DNA from 4 places in the Phyllobacterium sp. P30BS-XVII genome. Region 4 is predicted to be linked to each of the others. Evidence: predicted binding sites of a transcription regulator. Region 4 holds the regulator's gene; each other region holds the start of a gene.
The links. Region 4 encodes LexA, which represses DNA repair genes until DNA is damaged. Its sites were predicted from a motif close to TGTTCNNNNTGTGTTCNG; they were not measured.

Region 1 (3,843 bases), on a different contig from region 4:
GTCAGGCCAATCCGGATATCGTTTCCGTATTCGTCAAACCGCAGACGGCGAGTACCTGGAAGATGAGGCGGCAGAAAATCATTGAAGGCTGAAGTAACCAGAGGGCATACTAGCAAATGACATTCCAAATCAGTTGAGAGATGTACCATGGTCAAGGACACAACGAACCCCGAAGTCGACTGGTATTTTGATGAGACCCAGAAATGGCAGGAAGAATTCAGGCTGTTGAGAACAATCGTTCTTGCCTGTGGTCTCAAAGAAGAACTGAAATGGGGATGTGCCTGCTACACGTTGGATAAAAGCAATATTGTTCTCATACATGGTTTTAAGGAATACTGCGCACTCCTGTTTTTTCAGGGCGCCCTGTTAAACGACCCCGATCATATTCTCATCCAGCAAACGAAAAATGTTCAGGCGGGACGGCAGATCCGGTTCACCAGTGTTCAGGAAATATCCAAGATGGATAACATCCTGAAAGCCTATATTCACGCGGCCATCGATGTCGAAAAATCAGGCGCGAAGGTAACTTTCAAAAAGACGGAAGATTTCGCAGTTCCCGAAGAGTTTCAAAGCAGATTGAATGAGAACCCTGCCTTGCAAGCCGCGTTCAAGGCTCTCACACCCGGACGCCAACGAGCATATCTCTTTCATTTTTCCGCGCCGAAACAATCCAAAACACGCGAGACACGCGTTGAAAAATTCATACCGCAGATTCTCGGCGGAAAAGGGCTGGACGATTAGGGCACGTGAGCGACCGGGGCTGCCGTTTGCAGACCCATTTCAGCTTCGCCAGTCCACTTGGCCTAAAGCCACTTGGATATAGCCTAGTCCTCGTCCACCACGCGCAGGCGCAATTGGCCTGTTGTGGAAGCAGCTGATCGGCTGGCGTCCGGACCTTTTGCAGGTTCACCAGCCGAGGGCTCAACAAACTCCAGCGCCTCGATCTTCTGTCCGCGCTTGGTCACTTTGCTGGAGGAAACGAGAATATCATCAATATCCTTGTTCGCCTGACCAAAATGCGTCTGCAAGCGACGGACGCGATCATCGAGGCGCACAACATCTTCCATCAGGCGGATAACCTCGCCCTGAATGAGATGTGCCTGTTCACGCATGCGCACATCCTTCAGCACCGCCTGAATGACTTGAATGGACAGCATCAGCAGCGACGGTGAAACGATCACAATGCGCGAACGGTGGGCTTTTTGCACGATGCCTTCGAAATTCTCGTGTATCTCGGCAAAGATCGATTCCGATGGCACAAACAGAAACGCCGTATCCTGCGTTTCGCCGCTGATCAGGTATTTTTCCGATACATCGCGAATATGGATTTCGATATCCCGGCGGAACTGGGCCAGCGCCATTTTCTTGGCGTCTGATGTCTCGGCCTCACGAATGGCATTCCATGCCTCGAGCGGGAATTTCGCATCGATAACCAGATTGGGCGCATTGTTCGGCATACGGACAACGCAATCGGGCCGGCTGCCATTCGAAAGCGTTGCCTGAAACTCGTAGGCCCCCTGTGGCAGGCCATCGGCAATAATAGTTTCCATGCGCGCCTGACCGAAGGCACCGCGTGTCTGTTTGTTGGCCAGAATGGCCTGCAACTGCACAACCTGTCCGGCCAGCGACTGGATATTGTTCTGTGCCGTATCGATAACCGCGAGCCGCTCCTGCAATTTGGCAAGGTTCTCATGCGTCGATTGCGTCTGCTCCGTCATGGTCTGACCGATACGCGTGGTCATACCGTCAAGCCGTTCGCGGATCGACTGGTTAAGCTCCGCCTGACGCGAGCCGAAAAGCTCGGCCATAGTCTGCATACGACCCTGCATCTCCGACTGGCTTTTCAAAATTTCAGCCATACGTGTTTCCGCATCGCGGGCACGATCCTCAGCCTGGAACTCGGCCATAAGCCGGGCCCGCCCTGCCCGCCACATTGCGACCACGCAAAGAATGACCGCGAGGGCAACGATCACAGCAGCAACAAGCAGGGCCGTTCCGACCGATACGGTGCTGGCGCCAAGCTGAAATAATGGCTGGTCGAGTGAATGTGATGTTTCCATGGATACCAGACTAACCGATTCGGATGGCAAATGTGAGATCAAAACGAGAACATTTTTGAAAATGCTGTTTCTCTTGACACAAATGCCATTTGTATCGGGATTGACGGTTGAAAGCCGAGATATTAGGTGATGCTCATGTCTATCAAACCGCTTGTCATTCTTCCCGATCCGCTGTTGCGTCAGGTTTCTCAACCTGTGACGCGCTTTGACGCCGATTTGCGCAAATTTTCGCAGGATATGCTCGACACCATGTATGACGCGCCGGGCATTGGTCTGGCTGCCATTCAGGTGGCGGAACCCTTGCGCATGCTGGTGATCGATCTTGCCAAGGAAGATGAACCCAAGGCACCGCAGGTGTTTATCAACCCGGAAGTTGTGTCTTCCAGCACCGAGCGCAATGTGTACGAAGAGGGTTGCCTGTCCATTCCGGATTATTATGCGGAAGTGGAACGCCCGGCAAAAGTACGCGTTGCCTATTTTGATATCGAAGGCAAAAAGCACGAGATCGATGCGGATGGCCTGCTCGCGACCTGCCTGCAGCATGAAATTGACCATCTCAATGGCGTTCTTTTCATCGACTATATCTCGCGTCTGAAGCGGGAAATGGTGGTGAAGAAGTTCAAGAAGCTTGCCAAGGATCGTGTTCCGAGCCGGCTGGCGGTGTAAGCCATGAGCCTTCGTATCGTCTTCATGGGAACCCCGGAATTTTCTGTTCCGGTTCTCAACGCGCTCATTGGCCAGGGCCATGAGATCGTCGCCGTTTATAGCCAGCCGCCACGTCCAGCCGGGCGACGCGGACTTGAACTGACTCCCTCGCCCGTTCATCGCAATGCCCAAGAATTCGGCATTGAAGTGCGCACGCCCAAAAGCCTGAAGAGCGCCGAGGAACAACAGGCATTCCGTGATTTGAATGCAGATGTTGCGGTTGTGGTTGCCTATGGCCTGATATTGCCGACAGCCATTCTCGAAGGCACGCGCCTTGGTTGTTACAACGGTCACGCTTCGCTTCTTCCGCGCTGGCGCGGCGCTGCACCCATTCAACGCGCGATCATGGCCGGTGACACGGAAACCGGCATGATGATCATGAAAATGGATGAGGGGCTCGATACTGGTCCCGTTGCCATGGCTGAAAAGATCAAGATCACGTCGGATATGACCGCGGGCGAGTTGCACGACCAACTCAGCATGATCGGTGCTGATCTGATGGTGCGGGCCATGGCCGCGCTGGCGCGTGACAGCCTGACCCTGACGCCGCAATCCGAAGAGGGCGTCACCTACGCCTCGAAAATCACCAAGGTCGAAACCCGCATTGACTGGACGCTGCCTGCGATTGATATCCATAATCGCATTCGCGGCCTTGCGCCGTTTCCCGGTGCCTGGTGCGAGATGGAGATCGGGGACAGTCTGGAGCGGGTAAAACTGCTGCGCTCGCTGCTTGCAACCGGCGCTGGCGCTCCGGGCACAGTGCTTGATGATGAATTGCGTATTGCCTGCGGAGAAGGTGCCGTACGACTGCGCTCGCTGCAACGGGCTGGTGGCAAGGTCATGGATGGATTGGAGTTCCAGCGCGGTGCCAAGCTCACGCAAGGGGCAAAGCTGCCATGAGCAGCATTTCCATCCGCGCCGCAGAACCGGAAGATCGCTCGCTGATTGCAAGCATCGTTGACGATGCTTTTGAAGGCCCGGATGAGGCAAAACTGGTGCAGCACTTGCACAATAATGGCGATGTTGTTCTCGAACTGGTTGCAGAACTGGATGGCGCAATTGCTGGTCATATCCTGTT
Region 2 (3,843 bases), on a different contig from region 4:
GCGCAGGGAACATTGGTTCAGGACCCCGAGACCGGTGAATATCGCCTGCGCAAAGATTGATGCGATGCTCGCCAGTTTTGACCACACAATCAGCCTGATCGCTCCGGCCAAGATCAATCTTGCACTGCATGTAACCGGCAGACGCGATGATGGCTATCACCTGCTCGATAGTCTCGTGGTCTTCGCCCGCTTCGGCGACAGGCTTGATGTAACAAAAGCGGCAGTGGATTCCTTCACCATATCCGGCCCTTACGGTGCTGATCTTCCCGGCGATGAAAGCAATCTTGTGCTCAAGGCGCGTGATGCACTGCGCCGCCATTATCCTGAAAAGGCAATGCCCGTTGCCATTCATCTGGAAAAACATCTTCCCATCGCATCCGGTATTGGCGGCGGCTCCAGTGACGCCGCAGCGGCCTTGCGCGCGCTGACCACCCTTTGGGGCATCGAGGCCAGCCTGACCGAATTGGCCGCGCTCGGCCTGCCGCTGGGGGCGGATGTCCCTATGTGCCTGCACGGTGAAGCGCTAATCGCACGCGGCATTGGCGAAGATATCGAGCGGATCGCCGCCTTTCCGCGCCTCCCGGTGGTTCTGGTCAATAATGGCGTGACGGTTTCAACACCGCAGGTCTTTTCTGCGCTCAGCCGCCGCGACAATCCTGCCCTTCCCGCCCTGCCTTTACGGATGGCTCCGGGCGATGTCTGCGCCTATCTCGGGCAAACCGATAATCATCTTTTCGCAGCAACACAAAAACTGGCTCCATCGATCAATGACAGCATGCAGGCATTGCGCGAAACCAATCCGCTGCTTGCGCGCATGTCCGGCTCAGGCGGCACCTGTTTTGCAATCTATGCCGATGATGAAACGGCGGAAGCGGCGGCAACCCGGTTGCGCCGAAACCAGCCCGATTGGTTTGTCGTCGCCACCAGCACGGAAGGGAACTGATCTTGACCCGTATTGACGAGACGCGCCCCTTTGTCCCCGTCGGCATTGCCGTTTTGACCGTTTCCGATACCCGTACACTGGATGATGATAAATCCGGCAACACGCTGGCGGATCGCATCACAGCCGCCGGTCATCGCCTTGCGGACCGCGCCATCGTTACCGATGACCGCGACAGGATACGCGATAAAGTGCTGGCATGGTCAAAGAACCCTGAGGTGGATGTGATCATCACCACGGGTGGCACCGGCTTCACCGGCCGGGACGTAACGCCCGAAGCACTGGAACCGATCTTTGAAAAGCGGATGGATGGCTTTTCCGAAGTGTTCCACCGCATCTCCTATGACAAGATCGGCACATCGACCATCCAGTCCCGCGCAACAGGCGGTGTGGTGAACGCCACTTTCGTATTTGTGCTGCCCGGCTCACCCGGCGCCTGCAAGGATGCCTGGGACAATATTCTGCAGTTTCAGCTCAACTATCGCCACATGCCCTGCAATTTCGTCGAGATCATGCCGCGGCTGGATGAACACCTGAAACGCGGGTAAGAGATTATTTCAACGCGCCGGGGATGATTTCCGCCCGCAGCCGCTTCATGGCAAGACCGCGTGCCAGATCGACTGCACTCTTGCCCGGTCCTGACAAAGCCATAGCCTGACGCTTCGAGATCAGCAGACCATCGGCCAGCGGATTACCCGGCGAGAAAACGCGGGCGAAGAATGGCCGCCGATGTGCATGCGAGCGGGTGAAACAGGCCGGGCCCTGCATGCGTTCCACATGGGCAGCGACCACCTCAATCCAGCCGTCAATCAGCCTTGCGCCCGGCTCAATGAACAGAATCCAGTCGCTGCGCGCGCGGCGCAAACCGTCGATCAATGTCTGATCCTGCAGGAAAATACACCCAGCCGCATCGGCCACCCGGTGGGTCTGATCCGTCGATCCCTGATCAATGACAATGACATCGCTCAATACGCCTTCGACGGCTCCGCCCACCAGCCCGCCGAGGGTTCTGGCCAAGGGTTCATCGGCATTTCGTGTTTCAATCAGGACTGAGATCATTCATTTCAGTTATAGTATTATTATTGAAATTTCCATCCTACTTTTTCAGTAGATTGTTCTTGCTTTGTTCTCATAATTTGCTAGGAATACATTCATGTTGCGACGGTGTGAGCGACTCACAATCGCTCCGGTCTCAAGGAGAATGTCAATGAACATCATGGTGCAGGCCGATAAGGCCGCCTTCGGGCAAGGCCGGGCCGAACATGCCAATGTGCTGGTCGAGGAAGCCGGACTGCGGATCGATCATGAGCGGCGGCGTGGACGTGGCGCTGGTATGAATCCATCCGGGCGGTTCGAACCGGAAAGCCGTCATGTCTTTGATGATGGCTGGGAGACCATTGAGGATTTGCCGCCTTTCAAAACAGAGGTGCAGATCGAGAAGCCACGCACCATCATCACACGCAATGATTCTCCCGATGTGGGTTTCGACCGCTCAATCAATCCCTATCGTGGATGTGAGCATGGCTGCGTCTATTGCTTTGCCCGGCCTACTCATAGCTATATGGGTATGTCTCCCGGCCTCGATTTTGAATCAAAGCTCTTTGCCAAGCCCGATGCGGCCAAAATGCTGGATCGTGAACTGTCAAAGCCCGGTTATTCGGCCAAAACCATTGCCATTGGCACCAATACGGACCCCTATCAGCCGATTGAAAAGAAATGGCGCATCATGCGCGAGGTCCTGCAGGTGCTGGAAGAGCATCAGCATCCGGTTGGAATCGTCACGAAGTCGGCCCTGATCATGCGGGATATCGATATTCTGTCGCGCATGGCGGAAAAGGGATTGGCGAAGGTCTTTCTGTCGGTCACGTCGCTTGACGGCAAGCTTGCACGGACCATGGAGCCGCGTGCATCGACGCCGACACGGCGATTACAGGCACTGCGCGCGCTCTCCGATGCGGGTGTTCCCACGGGTTCACTGGTGGCGCCCATCATTCCCGGTCTGAATGATCATGAGATCGAGCGCATTCTCGACAGTGTGTATGCCACCGGCGCACGCGAAGCTGGATATGTATTGCTGCGTCTGCCGCTGGAAGTCAGCCCGATCTTCAAGGAATGGCTCCTGCGCAACTATCCGGATCGCTACCGCCATGTGCTGTCGCTCATACGCTCCATGCGCGGCGGCAAGGACTACGATGCGGAATGGGGCAAGCGCATGCGCGGTGAAGGCCCCTATGCCTGGCAGATTGGGCGCCGGTTTGAAATTGCTGCCAAGCGGCTCGGTCTCAATCTGGCCAAGCGCCGCCTGCGCACGGATCTGTTCGTGCCAACAGCCGGAAGCGAACAATTGTCGCTGTTTTAAACATTCAATCGGGCAATTTTCCCGGTTCCGAAACTCCGTCAGGCGACCCCCATCCCCCTGACGGAAGCCCTGATGCCCTACCCCATCAGCATCAGGGCCTTGCAGAGAATCAGAACGAATGCGAGTCTCGCCGCAACATGGCTCGATCACGTTCTGATTCTCTGCTTCTTCCTCTCGACCCTGGCAAACCGGATTTTGCCACGGAGAGCAGGCTTTTGCGCGATGGTGCGCCCTTTGTCGTCGGCATTGACGAGGCAGGTCGGGGTCCTCTGGCCGGACCGGTTGTTGCAGCGGCAGTCATTCTCGACCCCAGAAGAATTCCTGATGGCCTTGATGATTCCAAGCGCCTGACCGCCAGAAAACGGGAAGAGCTGTTCGACATTATTCTGAACAGCGCCCTTGCATCCGGTATTGCCAGTGTCGCCGCGCCGTCCATCGACGCTACGGATATTCTGAAAGCCGCGCTGGAGGCCATGCGCCGCGCCACCTGCGGCCTGTCGATACTGCCCGGCCATGCGCTTATTGATGGGCGCGACGTGCCTCG
Region 3 (3,843 bases), on a different contig from region 4:
CTTGCAGCCATTTGTGAGGCGGCGATCACCTACAGCGATAATTTCGCTGGCAACCTGATGCTCGATGCACTGGGCGGATCAAAGGGGCTGACGGACTATGCACGGTCCCTCGGTGACACGATCACCAGACTGGACCGGCGCGAGACCGAACTCAACGAAGCCACACCGGGCGATCCGCGCGATACGACCACTCCGGCTGCCATGCGCGAAAATCTTGAAAAGACTGTGCTGGGCACCGCTCTGTCGGAACAGTCGCGCAAACAGCTCGCCGATTGGCTGATCGGCAACAAGGTTGGTGACAAACGTTTGCGGGCAGGGCTGCCAAAGGACTGGAAGGTGGGCGACAAGACTGGGACAAGCGATAGCGGCATGGCCAATGATGTGGCGGTGATCTGGCCGCCGGATCGCAAGCCGATCGTGCTGACCGTCTATCTCTATGATCCGAAGGGAACGGCTGACAGCCGCAATGCCATCCATCAGAAAGTGGCAAGCCTTATCGCCGAACATATCTGATCAGGATATGCAAAACCCGCGAGATCAGAACCGTCTCGCGGGTTTCATGCAGTCTGAAAACTATTGACGTGTAAGGCTTTCGCTCTTGCAGATCAGTCCGCCGAGCACGCAACCTGACAATGACAGGGTATTGCCGCTGACGCTGGCCTTGCCATTATATGTCTTGCCTTCGTCCAGCTTGTTGACCTGTCCCTTATAGGACCCGCCCTTGCCGGACATCTCGCCGATTGACTTGCCTTTATATTCGCCCGTCAGGACCGTGCCGCAATATTTGTCTGCACCACAGGATACATATTGAATAAGCGTGCCCGTTGGCCGTTTCCACGTGCCGACAATTGGTTCCTCGGCAAGGGCTGGTCCTGCCATGAGTACGACGCCAGCGCATGCCAACAAAAATTTGCGATTCATATTTTCCTCCCGATAAGGGTTGTGCGGCAAATGGGGTCTCTCCTCGTCCATTTGCATGTCCCTTACGTAAACGTAATTCAAAAAATAGGCGAAAGAAAGCCTCAAACACGGGCAGATGGAGGGTTTTTTGCGTGTCTGCAATTTACGGAAATCGCTGATACCTCGGCCGGATCGTGACCATGTCAGACAAAAAGAAGCTGTTCTTTGGTTAGCAAAGGCTTGAAATCGAAGAAATGCATTTTAGGCAAATTTGACCCAAATGCCCGCAATTGCTGGGGCAATATATTTAATGAATTCCGAAGTTTACGAGTTGTTTTAGTTTTGTTTGGGTCCAGTTAATCATGCCTTTTAACAGCAATTTGAGAGCTGTGTGGCATTCTCAAAAGCATCGAAAGAGCACGCCAAAACAAACAAATCAGGCGGTTCTCAGAAGTCTAACAGGGCTTATCGGTTTAAACAGGGACACGGTAAAATGGCACGCTTTGATCTTCAGAATATCGATGCCGGACACGTCGGCGGAACAGCGGAAACGGACATTCTCTTTGAGATGGGCATCATGTACGCCACCGGCCGCGACTGCGAAGTTGATCACGTTGCTGCGCATAAATGGTTCAACATTGCTGCAATCAAGGGCAGCGAACGCGCTGCGGAATTACGGGCCGAACTGGTCAAGACCATGACCAAGGTGGATCTGGCTACGGCAATGCGCGAAGCCCGCGAATGGATGACATCGCACTAACCATTATTGTGACGGCGCTAAAGAGCCGCCGTCCCCATGGGCTGGAAAGCATCGCGGATAACTTTCGCCATGCCTTCGATCGCCGGATTTGTCATCCGTGGATTGCGCCGCAACACCACATTCGATGAATCGATCACCGGAAAGCCTTCCGTCTCGGTCAGTTCGCGGCAGCCCGGCGGAATATTGCTGCGTGCCAGCGGCGCAATCGCAAGGCCCGAAACCGCGGCTATTTTCAAACCGCCGCCCGTATCGCAGCTATAGGCCACGCGATAATTGATCTTGTTTCTGTCCAACGACCCAATGGCGAATTTCTGGCACCAGTCGGATCGTTGATAAACGGCAATCGGGACAGGCGTAATTTCATGCACGCAATGCACTTCCGACGTGACCCAGACAGTTGGGTCGACAAACAGCACTTCGCCCATTGTTGGCGGCTCCCAGTTGAAAATCACGGCCAGATCCAGCTCATCCGCCTCAAGGGCGGCCATCTGTTTTGCCGAATAGTCACATTTGACCGTCACCTGCACCTGCGGATGCTGGCTGGCAAAGGCGGCAAGCGCGCGAGGCAGTACCGTATAGCCATATTCTTCAGGAAGGCCGATCCGCACCGGTCCACCAAGCGGTTTGGCTCTGATTGACGCCATGGTCTCATCCAGCAGACCGACAATGCGGTTGGCATTGACGAGCAGCGTCTGACCCTGGGGTGTCAGGGTGACACCGCGTGAACCGCGTTCGAAAACGCTTTCGCCCAGCACTTCCTCAAGTCGTTTGATCTGGATACTCACCGCCGATTGCGTCCGCCCGATTTTCTCCGCGGCGCGTGTAACATTGCCTGTCGTGGCCACCGCCAGAAATGTGCGGAGCAGATCACTGTCGAGAGGAGGGTTCATAGCTGCACTCGTGATAAAAATTTCGAATGACAGACATAATTTCTATTCGTTTGATATATGTCAACGATTGGATCAAGCATTGTGCCTATTCGTCATGCTGGAAATGCACAATGTCCGTTTTCCCTTTATTTTCAAATCTTTGGAAAGTCTGGAAAGCCGCAGACCGGGACGCTCGCCAATTGCAGACTTTACAGCGCAAACCGGGCGAACATCTGCTGCAAGATGCAGGGATGACGCGGCAGAACGTGGCAGACATCCTGCGCTGCTACCGTTCGAAGCAAATACTGGCATTTCTGACACGCTTTTGGACCCGATGATTGGTCTGCGAAGCTATGCGTTTTACGCATCACTTTCTTCGACATCTCCACATTATTGACGCAATCAGGACGAGATTGTCGTACTGATTGCAACCTCTCCGCTAGTTTGGCCGGTGGCGAAGGAGAGCGAGCATGTCGGGCGAATGGTAAGTCGGTATGCAGGAATTATCGAATCCAAGTCAGGAGGGAGCTTCCAAAAGCGCTATACGGACGAATTGATACTTTCATTGTTCGTAGTAAATATGATTCATATTTGAATTAATTTAAATAACTCAAAGTTTAAATATGAGTGACGCTTTTTGTATAAAGATTTCGCATAATGTACTATTCAATTTTTGAAACGATGTGAACTTTATATTCTAAGTATAACAATTTTTTATGATAAAATTTATCATGAAAAATGTGATCATTGTTTTGAGGTTATATGGTTTTATGTGCAATCTTTCACAACTCTGTGGGGTTGCGAAGGCTGAAATATCAGTTAAGTAAACGGTTTGTGGAATTTTCTGATTCTTGAAAATTACGGGGAAGTTATGCAGGACGAGCTTGGAGAGTTATTATCAAAGTTGAGCGATGCTCAAAAAGAGTTGATAGTCTTGACTGCAAAGACCAATGCATTTCCTGACAATAATACATTGAGGAAAATAGCAACTTTGGCCCTGAATATCTCCGCCGTTGAGGGGCTTATTGCCGATACGCAAAGCCGCGCCAAGCGTGCAAAAATGACCAAGGCCAATGACTGAGACGGCCTGAACTCCAACTGCTTGAGGCGTTGGAGTTCAAACATCCATTCAATAATCAGCTCCCAGAAAAATCAGACACCCGCCGGTCCGGTCCGGGTTGCTTCGAACAGAAACCAATGGCGGCGTTCCGATTCATCGATGTAATTCTCGATGATGCTCGTGGTGGCGCTATCGTGATATTCATCGCAAAGTTCATGCACCTGCCGGAGGTAGCCAATAAAGGTTCTTGTGTC
Region 4 (3,843 bases):
GCTCCCGACGCCAGCAAAGTGGTGGTCAAAAGGGTCGCAATAAATGATTTGGCTTTCATGATTTCCTCCCAAAAATCTGATGGAATCGGATCACTTGCATCGTGGTGACGCCAGTTTCCCCTCGTAAAACTCCTCCTGAAGCGCTTTGGTAAACTCATTCAAACCATAAATTCAAAGCGCTTTGAATGAAAAATGGCAAAGCTGTTTTAAACTGTCAAGCCGCAAATTGGCTATTGCCTTGGAGCCCTACATTCCCAGATTGATCATTTTCCAATATTACTATTGAATAACAAGCTATTGTGTCCGAACGCTCACATCATAAAAAGCGGGCATGTCCCTTGTTGAAACTCGGGGCTGATAACCATAGATCACAATATTGCGAGAAATTGCTCAAAGCGCTTTGAATTTTTACTCTGGTTGTGTTTATTATTTGCGGTCATATCTGCGCTGCGGACATAGCGTTCCGGTCACCGGAATGTTTGGCTGCTTTGCCTGATCGAATTGAATACTGGATTGCTGCCATGAAACTTAAGGAACTGGCCGACCAATTGGGACTCTCGCAGACAACAGTCAGTCGCGCCCTGAACGGCTATCCTGAGGTTAACAAGGCAACCCGTGAGCGCGTCAGCGAGGCCGCGCTCAAATTCGGTTACAGTGCCAATGCCAATGCGCGCCGCCTTGCCATTGGTCGCATCGGTGCTATCGGCATTTTGATGCCGCGCGATCGCAGTGAACGTTTTGGCCCGCACACAAGCGAGTTTTTCTCCGGTCTGGCCGAGCAGCTTTCACTGCATGAAATGGACCTGCTGATGAGCCCGAGCATCAACAATGATGAACTGGCAGCCTACAGGCGGCTGATTTCCAGCAAGCGCGTCGATGGCATTATCGTAACCGGCCCTACCCTGATGGATGAACGGGTTGCCATGCTCACCGAGGCGAAATTTCCCTTTGTGCTGCATGGACGCACCAATATCACAGCGCCGCATGCCTGGCTCGATATCGACAATGCCGGTGCATTCAGGCAGGCAACGTCGCATCTGCTTGATCTAGGGCACCGCCATGTCGCGATGATCGACGGTCTCAAGGGGCACACATTCTCAGAGCACCGTGAAATGGGATATCGCGAAGCGCTGGTGGAACGGGGCCTTCCCATTGATCCGCGTTTCATCGTGCATGAGCGCTTTTCCGATGAAACGGGTTTTCATGAGGCGCAGCGGCTTTTATCCTACACTCCGCATCCGACGGCTATCCTTGCCGGTTCCATGATGACGGCGCTTGGCGTCTTCCGCGCCATTCGCTCCAGGGGTTATGAATTGGGCAAGGAGGTCTCTGTCATCGCCCATGATGACGTTTTTCCCTATCTCAACGCCAGCAACATGGTCCCGGCCATGACGACAACCCGCTCCTCGATCCGCTCCGCCGGTTCGCGCATTGCTGAACTGCTGGTGCGGGTGCTGGATGGCGAGCCAGTTGAAAACATCCACGAGATATGGCCCGTCGAGCTTGTCCTGCGCCAGTCAAGCGGACCACCCATCGCTCCGCGGCGTTGAAGCGAGCGTTTAGCGATTCGGGTAATTGATGTCGTAATACTGTGATATCCGATTGGTGATCGATCAAAAAGCGCCTTCGATTCAGCCATTTTCATCACCATACAGCTAGTATTGACGCTTCGAGTACAGTCGCAACGGAATATTAAGCACTTGTAGAACAATGCTGGAACAGATAGTGTTTGTTCTGGTTTTGTTTTTCCGATTCCCTGCTAAAGGATCGCCGATGCTCACGCGTAAACAACATGAACTTCTTCTCTTCATTCATGAGCGTCTGAAGGAGACGGGTATCCCGCCATCCTTCGACGAAATGAAGGATGCGCTGGATCTGGCTTCCAAATCCGGCATTCACCGGTTGATCACTGCGCTCGAAGAACGCGGCTTCATTCGCCGGCTTGCCAACAGGGCACGCGCGCTGGAAGTCCTGCGCCTGCCGGACTCCATTGCTCCGGGGCTCAACGCCCAGAGAAAGTTCGAGCCAAGCGTCATCGAGGGCAGTCTCGGGCGCAATGTTGCACCGCCAAAGCCGCAGCCGCGCGCTTCCAACGACATGGACATGCCTGCCAATGTCAGCATTCCCGTCATGGGCCGGATCGCTGCGGGTGTGCCCATCTCCGCCATCCAGAACCAGACCCATATGCTGAGCCTTCCGCCGGATATGATCGGCAGCGGCGAGCATTACGCGCTGGAAGTTAAAGGCGACTCGATGATCGAGGCGGGTATTTTTGATGGCGATACCGTCGTCATCAAGCGCGGCGATACGGCCAATCCCGGTGAAATCATCGTGGCTCTTGTTGATGATGAAGAGGCAACCCTTAAGCGTTTCCGCCGCAAGGGAGCATCGATTGCCCTTGAAGCGGCTAATCCTGCCTATGAAACGCGGATTTTTGGACCGGATCGCGTGCAGGTACAGGGTAAACTCGTCGGACTTATCAGGCGTTATTGATCCAGACCGGCATCCCGTTCATCGCTGTTCGGGGTGCTCGCTTTTGTTTTTGGCTTATGTACACGTTCCGGCATGTTGCGTGCCGCTCTTGAGTGAACGCGGTAAGTGTTCCATGGCCGGTCTGGCGGCCCAATGGCATAGGTCAGGCTGGCTGAGATCAACCTTTGATCCAATGCTTGTTCGATCCTGGAAGCATTCATTGCTTCCCCATACCCCTGTGTGACCGGCCCCTGTGTGACCGGGTCCAAGCGGATTTCCGCGGCGCCATTCAAAGCAAGATCGTGCAATGTACCAACCAATGTGCCGGGATTGCTACAGCTGACATCCCTTCCCGCAAAGGCCAGAACGACAATATTTCCTTCACTACAGGCTGCGTCCCTGTATGCAGCTTTATCCGTATAGGCGATGATAAGCCCTCCCGGTTCGCGCGCCGTACAAAGCTTGTCCGCGCATTCAAACATTCCGTCTGTAGCTTGCGCATTGGCCTTGGCGGGTTTGATAATCTGCGCAAGCCCATAACCCTGCTGCCAATTGTTCAGGATGAATGCGCCGCCTTGCGGCCGATTGATCATCAGTATTTCGCCATTGCGCAGTCCGACCAGTCTGCCATCCTCCGATATGACAATATCCGGCGATATGGCGCGCAGCATGACGAGCGCGCCGACGGCCAATAGTGGCAGGCTGCACAGGCGCAGCCACGACGACAGGAACAAGAGGACAATCAATCCCGCACTCAGGAGCAGCAGGCTCATTTGCGGCATTGGGCCAAGATGGCCGCTGGGCGAAAGGGCCGCGACATGATTGGCAATGATGGTGAAGAGTTCAATCCCCCGCTCCATGACACGGAAGGGCAGCCAGTCCATATCGAAAGGCATGAGCAGCAACGCCAGAACGGCGAAGGGCATGACAAGGATGGATATGACAGGCAGAGCCAGTGCGTTGCCGATCAAACCAAGTGGTGCCGTATTGTTGAAATGATAGACGGCAAAGATCGCACTGGCTGAACCGGCGACCAAAGACGTCATGGCGATGCCATTGATATGATCGACGATCCTGTCCGGCAATTGCAAAAGCAAACCATTGCGGCGTTTGCGCCGGCTGTTCCCCAATGCTCTGCGTGGGGACCACCAGCCATAAAATGCGATCAGCGCTGCCGTGGCGGAGTAGGACATCTGAAAACTCGGTCCCAGAATTTCGTGTGGTGCGATGGCGATTGTAACGAGTGCCGCCAATGCAACATTGCGCAATGACAGTGCCGCGCGGTCCGCGATCATGGCGATGAGTATCACCGCCAGCATGACAAAGCTGCGCTGGGCAGCAACATCGAGACCAGAAAGCAGCAGATAAAAT

Region 1: the regulator LexA is predicted to act here: its motif matches at 2,095-2,112, upstream of FHW17_RS00870 (DNA recombination protein RmuC).
Region 2: the regulator LexA is predicted to act here: its motif matches at 2,054-2,071, upstream of FHW17_RS11985 (PA0069 family radical SAM protein).
Region 3: the regulator LexA is predicted to act here: its motif matches at 1,233-1,250, upstream of FHW17_RS10495 (sel1 repeat family protein).

Annotation. Positions count from the first base shown of each region.
Region 1 is NZ_JACGXO010000001.1:177,877-181,719, forward strand. Features, by position in the region: gene FHW17_RS00860 (cation diffusion facilitator family transporter) at 1-92, shown strand, start outside; gene FHW17_RS00865 (YdeI/OmpD-associated family protein) at 148-741, shown strand; gene FHW17_RS00870 (DNA recombination protein RmuC) at 825-2,060, opposite strand; gene def (peptide deformylase) at 2,196-2,726, shown strand; gene fmt (methionyl-tRNA formyltransferase) at 2,730-3,665, shown strand; gene FHW17_RS00885 (N-acetyltransferase) at 3,662-3,843, shown strand, end outside.
Region 2 is NZ_JACGXO010000003.1:568,231-572,073, forward strand. Features, by position in the region: gene FHW17_RS11965 (hypothetical protein) at 1-60, shown strand, start outside; gene FHW17_RS11970 (4-(cytidine 5'-diphospho)-2-C-methyl-D-erythritol kinase) at 35-943, shown strand; gene moaB (molybdenum cofactor biosynthesis protein B) at 946-1,488, shown strand; gene FHW17_RS11980 (glycosyltransferase) at 1,493-1,999, opposite strand; gene FHW17_RS11985 (PA0069 family radical SAM protein) at 2,148-3,299, shown strand; gene FHW17_RS11990 (ribonuclease HII) at 3,437-3,843, shown strand, end outside.
Region 3 is NZ_JACGXO010000003.1:255,325-259,167, reverse strand. Features, by position in the region: gene bla (class A beta-lactamase) at 1-513, shown strand, start outside; gene FHW17_RS10500 (DUF2147 domain-containing protein) at 574-921, opposite strand; gene FHW17_RS10495 (sel1 repeat family protein) at 1,394-1,660, shown strand; gene FHW17_RS10490 (LysR family transcriptional regulator) at 1,678-2,550, opposite strand; gene FHW17_RS10485 (hypothetical protein) at 3,401-3,610, shown strand; gene FHW17_RS10480 (DNA starvation/stationary phase protection protein) at 3,682-3,843, opposite strand, start outside.
Region 4 is NZ_JACGXO010000006.1:195,060-198,902, forward strand. Features, by position in the region: gene FHW17_RS17720 (ABC transporter substrate-binding protein) at 1-59, opposite strand, end outside; gene FHW17_RS17725 (substrate-binding domain-containing protein) at 522-1,550, shown strand; gene lexA (transcriptional repressor LexA) at 1,774-2,493, shown strand; gene FHW17_RS17735 (ComEC/Rec2 family competence protein) at 2,487-3,843, opposite strand, start outside.